DNA from 4 places in the Shewanella sp. NKUCC01_JLK genome. Region 3 is predicted to be linked to each of the others. Evidence: predicted binding sites of a transcription regulator. Region 3 holds the regulator's gene; each other region holds the start of a gene.
The links. Region 3 encodes sigma-54, which starts transcription at its own class of promoters, with help from an activator protein. Its sites were predicted from a motif close to GTTGGCACGNNNNTNGNNT; they were not measured.

Region 1 (4,219 bases), on a different contig from region 3:
CGTCGGTCATGTTTGGTTCGCCATCGCCCTGCGCCAACACGCTGGTAAACGGTGCGGCATTGGCAACGATTAGGCTATGGGTCGTCAATGTTGTGGGTTTTGCATCATCTAAGCTGAGCTGGATGGTTAAAGTGATATCGGCATTCACTGCGCGCCATAAGCCATCGAGGTAGGCAAACTGGCCGAGGGCATTTTTACGCTCACGGTTCGCGGATTCAATCATTTGTTGCTCAAACCCTATGCCTACGAGCAACAACACTAACTCCTCATTACAACGCGCGGTATCAATGGCTTGGCAATGCCCTTGAATAATATTATCCAGCGCCTGAGAGATAGGAATAAGCTTACTGCCTAAACCAAAGAGGGCATGGCTGAGGGCATTAGTTGTGCCAAGAGGAATGATGCCTAAGACGATATCCGTATCAACGATTTGAGAGGCCACTTCAGTCACAGTACCATCGCCACCACAGGCTATAATAATATCAGCGCCTGCATTACGGGCTTGCTCGGCGAAGACATTTGCGGTTTCGTCTGCTGTTGTGAGTTTTAAAGTCAGGTCAAAATAGGCTTTGAGTTCATCTTGGATTTGCTCGCTGTATTCTTGCCATTTCCCGCCACCAGAGACTGGGTTGGCGATAATCCACGCCACTTTGTGGATGTTAATTTTCCCTTGACTGAGCATGCGATCTAGCGCGCGTAATTGCCATTTGTTTAAGCCAGCGGTTTTGCGTATTTGCTTTATCTGTTGCAGTACTTCGGCGAAGTGCTGTTGTTTATCTTTACAAACCAAATAAGCGGCGAGCACCAGCACTGAGCGGCCACGACCCATAGCACAGTGGATGAGTACCTGTTTATTGGCGCGTACTTGGCGGTGCAGCCAGTTAACGGCTTGATTGAGTTGGGCACTGGTCGGTACGCTATGGTCGAGGATGGGAATATTTAAATACTCGATATGATCTTCAAATTGCGACCAATCTAAGCCATCAAATTCAGCGGTGACATCCAGAATGGCAGTGATCTTATTGGCTTTAATCTTTTCCAGATCTGCGGAAAACAGTCTACAGCCGAGATACAGATGTTCATCAATCCTCTGCATGGGTGGTACTGAATCGTATTTTCTGGCCCAGTGGTTATAGAGTCGACTGCCTAATAAAAAGGGAATAAAACCCCAACGAATATACCAAGGGATAGTGCCATCTTGGCGTTTTCTAAAAATACTGGCGAGATTAAACCAATAGGCTGAACCGACTAAAAACAGTGACAGACTTGTCCATGCACAAATGAAAGTGAGCAGGGGAGAAGTGTCTGTTACTGCAAAATAGGCTAACAATACTGCACCTGCAGTGTACAAATATTTGATGTGGATCTTCGTTAGCATGCAAGTCCTCCAATGCCATTGTTCTTGGTTAAAATCGTTGCACTTGAATGGATAGATGTCGAGATGAGAGATGCAGAAATGAGCGAGTCTAAACCAAAAGGGTGGCAGTAGACGAGTCTATTGCCACCCTAAAGTGAGGTTTGTTTAGCACTTAGTATCTTTAGCTTTAACACCTTCTTTGACTTCTTCACAGGCATCTTCGATGGCATTACCTGTATCAGTCATTACTTCATCGATTTTTTCGCCCGCGTCTTCGGCTTTGTTATCACTACAGGCCGTTAAACCTAGGGCGAGTAATAATGCGAATGCTGCACTTGTCATCAGGGTAAATGGTTTCATATCTATCTCCTTTTCTAAAAAAAATTATAGTCGCGGTGATTTGCCCTTAAGGGCATTGATCAGCAGAGAAATCACTAATAACACAATAAATATGAAGAAAATGATTTTCGCTATTCCCGCCGCTGCGCCAGCAATCCCAGCAAATCCTAACAACCCGGCAATCACGGCAACAACTAGAAATACTAATGTCCAACCTAGCATAATAACCTCCTGCCCTTGTATTAATCCTTCGCATGACCGTTTGTGTCACTTGTAAGGTAACGGCTAATGGCTCTTACTTGATTGCGATCTTAATGCCAACTTTAAAAATTTTAAGTAGTTAATTGATTTTAAATATAATTTAAATCATTTTATTTAAAATGGTGTGAGTGAATTAAAAGAGGGGTAGGCAATTTTTACCTAAGCTTCGGTAAGAGTTTCAGCCTAATACGTTGAATCAAAGACTGTGAGCTGATGTCGTTCATAAGTAAAGATAAATAAAAGCCGACACTGTGAGTTTGTGTCGGCTTGAAGATATTATGATCTTATAATACAAGATGATAGGAGCTAAATACGTTTAAAAACGATTTAATGGTTTCCAGCGCTGCAGGCTAACTGGAATGCTCGCGCCTTGGGATAACAGCAGGTTAATGCGGGATTGATATGCTGCGCCCACCATTAAATGTTTGGCTAAATCGACCGCATTACGGGCTTTATAGTCATCTAAATAACTGCCTTTTGCCCAAGCGTTAAATGCACCCAGTGCTGGGCCTGCCCAAATTTGGTAATCCATTTCGCGGCCGACTTCGCCTGTGTTCGACCAGCGGCTCGATAGACCCAAATACCAGCGGAAAATCAGCGCCATCTTACGTTTGGGGTTATCCAGTGCGCGCTCGATTTGCTTAGGATCGCGCTCGTTAAAGTGGGCGACTGTGCCAGCCCAAATATCATCGAGTGATGAGCGGAACACTTGCTCTTCGAGTTTTTTACGCTCGTCCGCAGGGATGGCATCAATCGAATCGTAACGGGTGTAGATTTCATAAAGCTTATTGGCGCGCATCGGGAACAGAGTGCCGCGCTTAACCACTTGTAATTTCACGCCCATTTCGAACATATCGGCGGCAGGCGCCATAGTCACATCGGCCATTTCTGTGGTGGCGAGTAACTTACGTGTGTGTTCGCTGGCGCCCGCTTCGACGCAGGCTTGGTTGATTGAGCCTGTAACGATAAAGGCCGCGCCCATGTTGAAGGTGGCTAATGCAGCATCGGGAGTACCGACGCCGCCGCCAGCGCCCACACGGATGGGCGTTTTATATTGATACTTAGCTTGGATTTCATCTTTGAGCGCCAAAATCGTCGGCAAAAGCGTGACTAACGGACGATTGTCGGTATGGCCGCCAGAGTCGGCTTCGGCTGTTATGTCGTCCGCCATTGGCACCAGCAATGCCATCGCCATTTGGTCTTGGCTGATAAGGCCATCACTCACTAATTGCTGGAGGATTTTGGCAGGCGCCGGCTCCATAAACTTAGTCGCGACTTCGGTACGGCTGATTTTGGCTATGACTTTGTTGCCAATGACTATTTCGCCATGTTCGTCGCGGCTCAAACCTGCTGCGCGGTAATAGACGATTTGCGGCGTTAAACCTAAAAATGCCGAGGCTTCGACCGTGCGCACTTTATGTTTTAAGAATAACTCAACACTGCCGCGCTCTAATGCGGGCTCGCTTGGGCTGTGAATTAAGTTAAAGGCATAAGGACCATTAGGCAGCGCCGCTTGAATGCGGGTAATGGCCGCTTCAACGCGGGATGGAATTAACCCCGCCGCGCCAAATGAGCACAAAATGCCCGCTTGGCCAAGGGCGATAACCAGTTCTTCCGAGGCAATACCGTTGGCCATAGCGCCAGCGTAGTAAGCGTATTTAACCCCGTGTACGCGGCGAAAATTACTGTCGCCTAAACTTTGGGTGCCAAGGGCGGGCGCAAAGGCGCTGACGGGGTGTGAGCCTAGTGGCGCTTGGCTGTCGCTTGTTGTTACTTCGGCCGTTTGCGCTATGCCTAAGCCTTTTTCACTGTGATTCACTAAGTAACAGGCTTGGCTTAAATCTTTGAGTTTTTTGCCTAATGCGTCGATATCAAAGCTCAGCGCGGCATCGTTGACTTGCCACGGCCAAGGGCTGAGTTTTTCGTTATTGCTATTGAATTGATCTAGAGTATGGCTAGTCATAGGTGTTCTCATGTTATTTGTGCCGCCTTGGTGATGTGGATAGCCAAGGCGGCGCAACTATTTGTTATTCGTTATTCGTTATTCGTTATTTGTTATTCGAGATTAGCGTCTTTCTAACAGCGTAAACTCGCTAGGCTTCTTCAATACAGATGGCGATATCTTTAACTTCATAAATCCGCAGGCCATCTTTACTCAAGTTGGCATCGCCCATAATGATGCGTTTGCCATTGTCGTCTGTCACGCTGGTAATGTGTACATCTAGCGACATCTGCTTGTTTAATGGGTTAATTTGGCCGCGA
Region 2 (4,219 bases), on a different contig from region 3:
AGAGGTCTAGCAACCATGCCAAGCGGTAATTGCTCCGACATAGTTAACAGTAAATCTAAGCCTTCACTCACTACATCTACTTTATGGTCCAGTAAACTCACTTGTAGCTCAAGCTCAGGATGTTTTGCCATAAAGGATGGCAGCGCAGGAATGATATGCATCACCCCAAAGGATTGGGAAATCCCCACCTTGAGCACACCGCGGGTCGCATCATTTAAGTTATGTACGCTGGCTATCGCTTGTTCAGCGTCACGCAGCAGTTCTTCACCTTGCAGATACAGCAAATGCCCTGCTTCAGTCAGACTTAAGCTACGGGTGGTACGTTGGATTAATTGAACACCAAGTCTATGTTCAAGATCGGCGACTTGTGTACTGACCTTAGACTTAGAGATCCCAAGCCTTCTTGCGGCGGCACTAAAACTACCTGCTCTGGCCACATGAGTAAAAATCGCAATAGGTTCTAACAGTTCTAACATGGAAGTCGCCTTAAGCTGTTTACGACAATGATATTAACTTTCGGTGAGCAGCTATGGTTAGCGTAATCATCGCTTAAAAATAACCATAGCATTGATATCTCGCATCAAAATGATATAACGCAGAGATTTAGACCGAAAAAGTCCACTAAAGTAGGGGGTTATATCTGACTGATATGCCAGCTTTTAATTATATTTTAAGAGTATACCAAATATTCGTCTCTAGACTGTAACATTCCGAACTAAATCGCTGCAAGCCTAGCCTATAAGCCACATCAACTTAGCCATAAAGGTTGTCGCCACGATTAAACAGTAGCCAATAAAAAAGCCCCTAGTCGATTAATTGACTAGGGGCGTAGCATTCAAGTTTGACTCATGCACAAGGAGATAGAAGTTATTGCAGTTAAAAATAAGGGCGATTCGTAAGAGATATTTACAAGAACTATTTGCAAGAACTATTCACGCAGTTCCTTGGTTGAGTTTTGTGTCAACACATAAGGCGCTAGTTCTGGCACTTCTTGGCGCAATTGATTTTCAAGCACTAACAAATTTTCAAATCGGTCGCACAAACGGTCAGCCTTAGCTTCTAATCCCTTAGATTGGCTCTCCACTTGTTGCTCAATATCTTGGCCTAAATTGTCCATTTTTTTGGAGAAGGTATCCATCTTGGCTTCAAAATTTTCACCGCCACCAGACATGATTTGGCCACCTAAGTTCATCATAATTGCGCCAATTGAATTCTGGACAATTTGTTCCATTTCCTGCTCGAATTCATCGTTAAATGTACTTTGCATCGAGTCTTCAGTAGCCCCTAAATAGAAGCTATCACCATTCTTGTAAGCCACTGAATCAACCCGTTTTTGAACGCCAGCCATCATTTCATCAAATTTTGCACCAGCGGCATCACCCATTAAAGGTGTTAAGGCCATACCAACCGCTTTGGAAGCAAGAGATACTGCCTCATTCACCAGTTCAATCACTTCTGGCACTTGAGTCGAAACTTCATCGGCATATTGAGTAACCAATTTTTTCTGCTTGTCGGTTAAGTTAACTTGCTTACCTTCCACAAATAACTTGTCAACTTCGATACGATACTTTTCTGTGCCCTTCTCGCTCATGACTAATTTTTTAGGCTCAACCATAACGTCATAATTTAAGGCGACTTCACAGCGTTCATCTATTTTTGGCTCTGTTTGTGCTTGCGCCAGCTGTACGCTAGATGTTCCTAAAATCACGCCAGATAATGCAAATCCAGTTAATAACTTATTTAATTTCATTTTTGTTCGTCCTTTAATCTGAATAATTCGATAAACCTAAACTACTGAATAGCTTATAGCATGAGACGTGCCAATTTTATAACAATATGATTATGTTGAATTTTGAAAGTTAGCACTAAAAGGTCATTAGCGAAATTCGCTAACATTTAGTCTGATAGTGCTAATAAAAACGTGAGGTAAAGCTAGAAAATAGAACGGCCGAGACGCTGACTTAGATGCTCAAGCATCGCAGTGCCCGCAAGTGAGTTGCCATTATTATCGAGTTCTGGCGACCATACACAAATCGACAGTTCTCCAGGGATCACGGCAATAATACCGCCGCCGACGCCACTTTTACCTGGCATACCAACACGATAAGCAAACTCACCCGCACCATCGTATAAGCCCGAGGTTGCCAACAGAGCGTTAAGTTGTCGAGTTTGCACTCGAGAGATAAGCTCAGACCCTGTGATACTTTTGCCGCGATTAGCCAAATACAACATGGCCTTAGACAAGTCAGCACAATTCATCTTCAAGGCGCAATAATGAAAATAGGTGCGCAGCACAGTATCAACATCGCCTTGAAAATTACCAAAGGACTTCATCAAATAAGCGATAGCCGCATTGCGCGCACTATGCTGATATTCTGAATCTGCTACTTGTTTATCGAAACACACTTTATCGTTTTGGCTTAGTTGCCTGACTAACTCAAGCATTCTGTGTTTAGGAGCACCTAAACGACTCTGCAATAAGTCAGCAATCACTAACGCGCCAGCATTGATAAAGGGATTACGCGGCTTGCCACGTTCTAACTCGACTTGTACTAAAGAGTTGAATGAATGGCCCGAAGGTTCTTTGCCAACACGGCTCCAGATTTCGGCTTCTTCATATAAAGTTAACGCTAAGGTTAAGCTGAAAACTTTGGAGATACTTTGAATCGAAAACGGCTCAAGGTAATCGCCCGCACCTAAAGTTTCACCGTCAACAGTCGTGACGGCAATGCCTAATTTGCCAGCATCAACGCTGGCCAGTGCGGGGATATAATTTGCAACCTTTCCTTGGCCGAGCAAGGGTCGAACTTTCTCGACCACTTCCTCAAGTAATGCCAACTCGGGCATTAACCCCACCAAATGTCGTACAGTTCGCTAACTTCAACCTGAGATACTTTTTGGGTCGCCCAGAATGCCTTAACTGCAGCAATATCTTCTTCGGTACATTTACCAATCGTTTGGGTGGCGATAATGCCTTCCCATTCGATGTGGCCGCCGCCATGGAAACCTAATTTACGGGTTTCGATCACTTCATCGATGAATTTATCTACAGTTGCATCGATATCGGCTTCAGATACTGATGCATCAAAAGTCCAAGCCATATCGAAACCTAACTCTTGGAATTCATCAACGCGCATTTTCTTACGTAAACGACGGCTACGATTAGTTGCCATAGTGATTTTCCCTTTTGTGTTTAAAATTAGCTAAAATTGAGTTCGTGATTAAGCGATACGCTCAAACATCAGATCCCATACACCGTGACCCAGTCTATGGCCGCGGGCTTCAAACTTTGTCAATGGACGATGATCAGGACGCGGCACCACACTGCCGTCGGCCGACTGGTTTTGATAACCCGGTGCGGCTTGCATCACCTCTAACATATGCTCGCTGTACTCTTCCCAGTCAGTTGCCATATGGAAAACACCGCCAATTTTTAGCTTGCGACGAATAAGTTCGGCAAATTCAGCTTGTACGATGCGGCGTTTATGGTGACGTTTTTTATGCCAAGGATCTGGGAAGAACAATTGCACTCGGGCTAATGAACCGTCAGCAATCGCATGTTCTAATACTTCCATGGCATCGTGATGATACACACGTAAATTAGTCACACCAGCAATGGCGGCATCACTAAGGCAAGAGCCTACACCCGGTTTATGTACTTCAATACCAATGAAATTTTGCTCTGGTGCATCTTTAGCCATTTGTACTAAAGAGGCGCCCATGCCAAAGCCAATTTCCAGCACAGTATCAGCTTCACGACCAAAAACGTCGCTTAGTACCAATGGCACTGGGCTGTAATCTAAACCCATTGTTGGCCACTGGCTTTCAATAGCGTGTGCTTGGCCTTTGGTTAGGCGACCTTCTCTCAGGACAAAGCTTCTGATCTTGCGCAGATACTTGCCTTCTTCATTAAATTCAGCGGTAGTGACTTCGCTCATTTTTGCCTCGTCTAGTGGACAACACCATCATAAAAGAAGGGCATTATCCAAAGTTCAACATACAGTGCAAGCACTAATGGGCCGAAAGTATACCAAGATTATTTAAGAGTGCGAATTTAGCAGCGATTTTTAGCTTTAGATCCCTTGCCAACTTATCTTTGACGCTTGTCTAAGAAGATAACTGCCGCTACACTGCGCCGATGAAATCTACAGCCTCCTTCGCTACACGTATCGTCTCTTGGTACGACAATCACGGTCGTAAAACCCTCCCTTGGCAGCAA
Region 3 (4,219 bases):
TCAATGGCAAGGGAAGGTTATCGACACAATAATAGCCGAGATCTTCGAGTACCCTAAGGGCGACAGATTTGCCTGAGCCTGAGCGGCCCGACACTATGACCAGTTTCATCCAGTGATTACCTGATAGAGTTCCGTTTCATCATGCGTCTTGCGTAATTGCTTTAATATTTGCTTGTCGCTCAGCTTTTCGGCCATGCAAGACAAGGTACTTAAGTGCTGCTGACATTGGTCTGCAGGCACCAGTAGTGCAAATAAAATATCAACAGGTTGCTTATCGATAGCATCAAATGCTATCGGCTCTTCACACTTAATGAGTATGGCAATGGGCTGATCTATATCGGCTAGTCGACCATGTGGAATGGCGATGCCGTTACCTATACCTGTGCTCCCCATCTTTTCGCGCGCCACTAGGCTTTCGAATATCTCTTGAGATGAGAGGGTCGGGTACTGGGCAGCGACTAAGTCGCTGATGAGTTCCAGTACCTTTTTCTTGCTGCCCGGAGTGGCGCAGGTAGTGCACTCCGGCCGCAGTATGGTACAAAGTTCCATTATTAGTGTTTTGTTAACTTCTCTTTGTGTTTAATAACCTGACGGTCAAGCTTGTCAATCAGGGCGTCTATAGCGGCATACATGTCAGCATGCTCTGAAGTAGCAAAAACTTCACCACCTATGAGGTTTATTCTCGCTTCGGCAATCTGTTGCATTTTCTCAACATTGAGCACAACGTGCACATTATTGATCTGTTCGAAATGGCGTTCAAGTTTTGAAAACTTTTCTTCTACATATGCACGTAACGATTCGGTAATTTCGATATGGTGCCCACTTAGGTTTATTTGCATAGAAACGTCCTCCGATATCCACTGTAGGTTATAAACTTTTACGCTGATTAGAAGGTGGAATAAGCATAGCCTCTCGGTACTTCGCAATGGTTCTGCGGGCTACGTTGATCCCTTGTTCTGCCAGAAGTTGAGCCATCTTACTATCGCTTAATGGTTTTTTCTGGTTTTCCGCTGCCACCAGTTTCTTTATAAAGGCTCTGATTGCTGTGGATGAGCACTCACCACCATCGTCAGTCCCGACGTGGCTAGAGAAGAAGTATTTTAGTTCAAAAAGTCCCTTAGGGGTATGCATGTATTTTTGAGTTGTGACCCGTGAGATGGTGGACTCATGCATTTCTACCGCTTCAGCAATATCGTTAAGCACCATAGGCTTCATGGCTTCTTCACCATACTCAAAGAAACCTTGCTGATATTGCACTATGCAATTAGCAACTTTAAGCAAAGTGTCGTTACGGCTTTCTAGACTCTTAATAAACCATTTAGCCTCTTGCAGATGGCCGCGAATAAATTGGCTATCGGCTTGGTTTTTTGTGCTGCGTGCCATAGAAGCATAATGTTGATTTACATTGATTTTGGGCATGCAGTCAGGATTAAGCTCAACGACCCAGCGGCCATTTTTCTTCGACACAGACACATCTGGGATAACGTATTCGTCATTATTGGGCGTGATCAACAAACCTGGGCGAGGATTGAGGGTTTGGATGAGTGCTATACCATCCCTTAATTCATCTTCTTTTAATTTAGTCTTACGCATCAACAACCTAAAATCACGGGCGGCGATCAGATCTAAATGATCTTTGATCAGCATACGGGCGTTTTCTAGGTTGGGAGTATCAGCGGCGAAATGCGACAGTTGGATCAGCAGGCATTCACTTAAATCGCGGGCGGCAACGCCTATGGGATCAAAATGCTGAATGCGCTTGAGTACGGCTTCGACTTCGTCAAGCTCAACTTCAGGATTGCCCATGGCTTCGAGAATTTCTTCAGTGCTTTGGGTGAGATAGCCCTGATCGTCGATTGCATCAATAATGGCGGTGGCAATGGCTAAATCGGTTTCAGAAAACGGTGTGAGGTTTTTTTGCCATTCTAAGTGTTCGTACAAACCTTCACTGGTCTCGCCTTGGAAGGGCATATCGTCTTCACGACTGCCGCCGGGGCCTGAGTTTGGGGAGGCGGTAAACACTTCATCCCATGTGGTGTCCATGGGGAGCTCATCGGGCATGGATTCTTTGGTTAGCGACTCTGCCGTGTCTATGGTGGAGCTGTCTTTTTCTGGTGGCAGAGTGCTAGATTCACTGAAATCCGTATCGGATAGCGTTTGGTTTACAGGGGTTTTAGTGGCGTCGAATTGATCCTCTTCCAGCTCGAGAAGGGGATTAGAATCTAATGCTTGCTGGATCTCTTGCTGCAGTTCTAATGACGACAGTTGCAACAGACGTATGGCCTGTTGTAATTGTGGCGTCATGGTTAACTGTTGACCCAGTTTGAGCTGGAGTGACGCTTTCATGTTACCGCTGATCCCTACGTTATTATTGTTGGATGAGGTCGCTTATTATTATCTTGAGTGAAGCCCAATGGCGGTATAAATTGCCTCCATTGGCTTCGCTCGATTAACTATAGCCTGAATTGTTCACCTAAGTACACAGCCCTAACTTGCTGATTGTCTAAGATCTCTGCTGGAGTTCCTTCGGCAATCAGGTTTCCGTGACTCACAATATAAGCATGTTCACATACATCTAATGTCTCGCGGACATTATGGTCTGTGATCAGTACGCCAAGGCCGCGACTTTTGAGTTGTTCGATAATCTTCTTGATGTCGATAACCGAAATAGGATCGACGCCGGCAAACGGTTCATCGAGCAAAATGAACTTAGGATTAGCGGCTAAAGCCCGCGCAATTTCGACGCGACGACGTTCGCCACCCGACAATGACATGCCTTGGCTGTCACGGATGTGGGTGATATGAAACTCTTCGAGCAGATGTTCTAGTTCTTCTTCTCGTTCTTCGTTTTTAAGTTCTTTACGAGTTTGCAGTACGGCCATGATGTTGTCATGAACAGTTAGCTTACGAAAGATACTGGCTTCTTGCGGTAAGTAACCTATGCCTTTGCGGGCACGCAGATGCATAGGATCTGCGGTTAAATCATCATCGTCGATAAAGATATGTCCCTTATCGCTCTTCACTAGCCCGACAACCATGTAAAAGGTCGTGGTTTTACCTGCACCGTTTGGACCGAGTAGGCCAACGACTTGACCGGTTTTTACCGTCAGACTGACGTCTTTAACCACTTGGCGACTCTTGTAACTTTTCGCCAGATTTTGTGCTCTTAAGGTGATTTGGGTCATTTAGAGTCCTGCTTTTTTACAGGTTTATCCGCCGGAGCGTCTGATTTAGCATCATCTTGATAGTTTTCAGGCTGAATAATAGTGATTACGCGATCGTCACCACTGCCAGTACTCTCGGCCATCAATTTCTGTTGAATCATGTTATAGCGGATTAAATTGCCTGTAACTTGGCTACCTGCTTGATCTAATGACGCCATACCTTTCAGAGTTAAGGTGCGGCTTGCCATATCGTAACGAATTTCTTTCGCGCTAGCCGATGCAGGACGGCCATCGTCTAATATCTGGCTATACGTAGCAGGGTTGCCTGTGGCGACTAAAGTTTTGCTATTTTCACCTTCAGCGGAAAATGCACGCAGTTCATTTGCTTGGATTTTTATTGAGCCTTGGGTAACTTCCACCGGACCAAAGAAGATAATCTGGTTGTTTTTGATATCCGCAGTTTGGCTCACAGCTTTAATTTTGACTTCTTGCTTTAAGTCGCCCACTTTCGCGAAAGCACTCATGCTCATAATTAGCATTAGGCTGGCAAGTAATACGTTATTTTGCTTCATATGTTCCTACTACCTGACTGGTCAATTGCACTTCTTGCGCGTTGAGGTCGGCATAAAGGCCTTGGCCTTGAATATTAAAATCTTTCCCTGTGACGTAAATGGTACGGTCAGAGGTCATTATCATAGTGTTGAGATCGAGTTCCAGATAACTGGTGGACAAGGTCTGAATCGGTTCTTCTGGGCTAATGGCATCGATAATAACATTATTTTCTAATACAACCTTGCCAGTTTCCTTGTTTAGCTTGCCCTGATCTGCCCTGAGCTGCCATTGTGCTTTACCTTGGTCTGGATAAACAAGATAAACAGGTTGAGTAAAGAAAGTTTGATTCGTTGAATCATAATGTTCCATGTGTTTCGCCGTCACACGGCTATTCACTAGTCCTTGCTCATTGAACTCAACACTGCGCAGATCTTCAACGATGAAATCTGGGGTATTTTGATCTTTTACTCTGTTATCGGAATCACCGCTGTGTTTGTTCTGGA
Region 4 (4,219 bases), on a different contig from region 3:
TACTGCACCAACGGCACAGATAGTGTCAGAAATTTTCAGCTCGCCTAAACCAGTGATAGCAACGATGTCGCCAGCGTTAGCAATTTCAACTTCAGTACGGTCTAGACCCATGTAACCTAATACTTGGCCCATTTTACCGTTACGAGTTTTGCCATCAGCGCCAATAATAGTCACTTGTTGGTTCGTTTTAACGCTACCACGCTTGATGCGGCCGATACCGATAACACCCACGTATGAGTTGTAGTCGATTTGCGAAATTTGCATCTGGAACGCGCCTTCGGCGTCAGCATCTGGGAAAGATACTTTTTCAACGATAGTTTGGAACAGCGGCGTCATATCATCGCTCGCTACATCCGGGTCTAAAGTTGCAAAACCGTTTAACGCAGAAGCGTAAACGATTGGGAAATCTAGCTGCTCGTCAGTTGCACCTAAGTTATCGAACAGGTCGAATACTTGGTCAATAACCCAATCTGGGCGTGCACCTGGACGGTCAATTTTGTTGATAACAACGATTGGCTTTAGGCCTTGAGCAAACGCTTTCTTCGTTACGAAGCGAGTTTGTGGCATTGGACCGTCAACGGCATCAACTAGCAATAATACTGAGTCAACCATAGACAGAACACGCTCAACCTCACCACCGAAATCGGCGTGGCCTGGGGTATCAACGATGTTAATACGGTAGTCGTTCCACTTGATGGCAGTATTCTTTGCCAGAATCGTGATCCCACGTTCCTTTTCAAGATCGTTGGAGTCCATCACCCGCTCAGTGGCTTCTCCTCGGGTTGCAAGGGTGCCTGACTGTGACAGCAACTTGTCTACCAGGGTCGTTTTGCCATGGTCAACGTGTGCAATAATGGCGATGTTACGTAAATTCTCTAGCACGGATAAACCTCTTACCATCAAACAAAAATAGGGATATTTCAGTAATTCGTTATGGTGATCGAGCTCGATCTACCACAATAAAAAGCGTGCCATTCTACTCCAGAGCGGCCTTGGCGCACAGGATTATTTTTGAACACTTATAAAACAATTCGCCAATCCTTGGGTAATTTCCGCCAATCATCCACTGAATGAAATCCTCTATAGCCAGAGTTAACGCTCTGTTTAATTGCCATATTCGTAGGAAAAATCCGAGTTAAGCAGCTGAATTTGCTATTTTTCGTATTCAATGTTAGCACTGCTAATGTCGATTTAAGCATCAGCAAAATCGACTTAGATACAGAGAAATTACCACGTCAACACACTGCAATAAATTCTGCTGCACACTTAATCTAGCATTCATGTTGGCGTTTACACCCGATGGCATTAAGACTCACTTCATTGTCACGGGATACCTTTTTACGCATCACTGATTTCACTTGGCCTGTGAACAGCAAAGACATTTCGCACATGAGAACGAACTCTTTCCTAATAATATGATAATAAACCACTATTGGATTGATAATGCGTGGCATAGTTGGACAGACTAGCGTGGTTTTATGACAATTATGCGGCGGTTATGCGGTGATAAATAGTCTCGTGCAGTACTGCAAGTATGTGTGAGCTTCACAGAGGCGGTACTTACTGAGATAGTGAAAGCCAAAGCGTTATTGCCATCTCAGTGCCATATAAGCGGTGCATGTTATCGCTGTGCATCCCAGCTTAAGGTTTGCATGAATCAATTCAGTGCGCACCAAAATGGAGTAATGCACCAAAATGCCACAGACAAAAGCACTATTATGGTGCACACGCGAATCCAATTAAGTGCAACAAAGATTTTAAACCATGTTAATCAGTAAGTTAAATTATTGGCATGGATATCGCTTTATAGCTCGTAAGTTTGGCTCAAGATAAATCACTTGAGTTAAAAGATTATAGAAGGGGCATCCCTTTACCCTACCGGAGGCTTGAGAATGTCAGTTGAATCAGTTTTAAAGCAACTTGAAGAATTAGAAGTTAAGTTCGTTGATTTACGTTTTACCGACACTAAAGGTAAAGAGCAGCACGTATCTATTCCTTCTCATCAGGTAGATGCTGATTTCTTCGAAGACGGCAAAATGTTTGACGGTTCTTCTATCGCAGGTTGGAAGGGCATTAACGAATCAGACATGGTACTGATGCCAGATCCAACGACATTCGTACTGGATCCTTTCACCGAAGAAACCACAGCGCTGATCCGTTGTGACATTCTTGAACCCGGTACCATGACAGGTTACGACCGTGACCCACGCTCAATTGCTAAAAAAGCAGAAGCTTACCTGATCTCTACTGGTATCGCTGATACTGTATTGATTGGACCAGAACCAGAATTCTTCCTATTTGACGATGTCCGTTTCGGTACTGACATGTCAGGTTGTTTCGTTAAGATCGACGCTAAAGAAGCGGCTTGGAACTCAGGCACTAGCTACGAAGGCGGCAACACAGGTCACCGTCCATTTGTTAAAGGCGGTTACTTCCCAGTTGCACCGGTTGACTCATCACAAGACCTACGTAGCGCTATGTGTTTAGTGCTCGAAGAAATGGGCCAAGTGGTTGAAGCGCATCACCACGAAGTGGCGACTGCAGGTCAAAACGAAATCGCCACTCGCTTCAACACCTTGACTAAGAAAGCGGATGAAATCCAAATTCTGAAGTACGTAGTGCACAACATGGCACACGCTTACGGTAAGACGGCGACTTTCATGCCTAAACCCATCGTTGGTGACAACGGTAGCGGCATGCACGTTCACCAATCTCTGGCGAAAGACGGTGTTAACTTGTTCGCTGGCGACAAATACGCAGGTTTAAGTGAAACGGCTCTGTACTACATAGGTGGTATCATCAAGCACGCTCGCGCGCTGAACGCTTTCACTAACCCAAGCACTAACTCTTACAAGCGTTTAGTGCCACACTTTGAAGCACCTGTTATGTTGGCCTACTCTGCCCGTAACCGCTCTGCATCAATCCGTATTCCAGTGGTACCAAGCCCTAAAGGCCGTCGTATCGAAGCACGCTTCCCTGATCCACATGCAAACCCATACTTAGGTTTCGCAGCGCTGCTGATGGCGGGTCTTGACGGTATCCAAAACAAGATCCACCCAGGTGAAGCGATGGACAAAGATCTGTACGATCTGCCTCCAGAAGAAGCGGCTGAAATCCCACAAGTGGCAACGTCATTAGAAAACGCCCTTGAAAATCTGCAAGCTGACCATGAGTTCCTGACAAAAGGCGGCGTGTTCAGTGAAGATTTCATCCAATCTTATATCGTACTGAAAACAGCAGAAGCTGAGCGCGTAGCACGTACAACTCACCCACTTGAGTTTGAAATGTACTACAGCCTGTAATGGCTAGCGCTATACAACCGGCTCGCTTTATGTAATTGATACAGAAAATATAAAAGCCTCGATAGCAACGCTATCGGGGCTTTTTGTATTTTGAAGGTATATACAACTTTGATTCTGATTCAATCATCGCGTTGTTCTCTAAATAGGCATCATCGCCAACCACTCTTTTATCATTCATAGAAGGCACGCCAGACACCGCGGCAACAGCAGCAACAATAGAGATAGATGGTTAAAAACCGATTTAAACTATACGAGGGTGCGGCATAAAACCACCCATATAGTCGGAAGTTAACTACCGCGCCATTATTGTTAAGTGTCCAAGCTTTATTCAACTAGGCTGGGGATTGTCAGGGGTAAAATCTGCCAGTTGGGCAGGTTCGCCTGACTCAAATGACGCAAATGTTACGCCATCTAACACGCGCTCATTTTTAAATACACGGATTTCAGAATCAGGTAACTGCGTCATTAGCAATGACAAGATAGTGTGCATCTTATCCAATGGGCAATGAAGACGAATGCTTGCGCGTAAGCCCATTGTTCGTACATCCGATTGGCAGGCAATAAATGGACGATTCCGCGTTACCTTAATCAAATGACGATGCCCATTTTTTATAGGACTCTCGTAAGTAGTCTCTATATTTTTAAAACCGGTGAAGAAAAATGCCATCACAGCAAAACCACCCGCGCCGACCAAGGCGGCCGGGCCTAAAAAGGCCACCCCGACAATACAAACCACCACCCCAAACCAAGCCAGCCCCCGCACTACCGCGTAGGCAGCATCCGGTATAACGTCATGATAGGTGGTAACTAACCCCTCGGTGGTAAGCCGATAATTGTACTGTTTGTCAGCCAACCAGAGGTAGCGCATAAATGGCCCAAAAATCATCGCTATGATGAGAAAATAATACCATTGCTCA

Region 1: a site for sigma-54 is predicted at 2,000-2,018, ahead of KO537_RS08410 (DUF1328 family protein). Genes of this name have one in related genera too.
Region 2: a site for sigma-54 is predicted at 1,807-1,825, ahead of KO537_RS04295 (YggN family protein). Genes of this name have one in related genera too.
Region 4: a site for sigma-54 is predicted at 1,787-1,805, ahead of glnA (glutamate--ammonia ligase). Genes of this name have one in related genera too.

The regions. Positions count from the first base shown of each region.
Region 1 covers NZ_JAHKRD010000006.1:152,594-156,812, reverse strand. The annotation lists gene KO537_RS08420 (diacylglycerol kinase family protein) at 1-1,378, opposite strand, end outside; gene KO537_RS08415 (hypothetical protein) at 1,523-1,717, opposite strand; gene KO537_RS08410 (DUF1328 family protein) at 1,742-1,918, opposite strand; gene pfaD (eicosapentaenoate synthase subunit PfaD) at 2,274-3,920, opposite strand; gene KO537_RS08400 (beta-ketoacyl synthase N-terminal-like domain-containing protein) at 4,051-4,219, opposite strand, start outside.
Region 2 covers NZ_JAHKRD010000003.1:76,611-80,829, reverse strand. The annotation lists gene KO537_RS04300 (LysR family transcriptional regulator) at 1-476, opposite strand, end outside; gene KO537_RS04295 (YggN family protein) at 929-1,750, opposite strand; gene glsB (glutaminase B) at 1,933-2,847, opposite strand; gene KO537_RS04285 (YggL family protein) at 2,847-3,173, opposite strand; gene trmB (tRNA (guanosine(46)-N7)-methyltransferase TrmB) at 3,222-3,938, opposite strand; gene mutY (A/G-specific adenine glycosylase) at 4,139-4,219, shown strand, end outside.
Region 3 covers NZ_JAHKRD010000020.1:15,463-19,681, forward strand. The annotation lists gene rapZ (RNase adapter RapZ) at 1-109, opposite strand, end outside; gene ptsN (PTS IIA-like nitrogen regulatory protein PtsN) at 106-549, opposite strand; gene hpf (ribosome hibernation promoting factor) at 552-839, opposite strand; gene KO537_RS19095 (RNA polymerase factor sigma-54) at 868-2,346, opposite strand; gene lptB (LPS export ABC transporter ATP-binding protein) at 2,454-3,185, opposite strand; gene lptA (lipopolysaccharide transport periplasmic protein LptA) at 3,182-3,736, opposite strand; gene lptC (LPS export ABC transporter periplasmic protein LptC) at 3,723-4,219, opposite strand, start outside.
Region 4 covers NZ_JAHKRD010000012.1:114,859-119,077, forward strand. The annotation lists gene typA (translational GTPase TypA) at 1-882, opposite strand, end outside; gene glnA (glutamate--ammonia ligase) at 1,893-3,302, shown strand; gene KO537_RS14375 (hypothetical protein) at 3,631-4,219, opposite strand, start outside.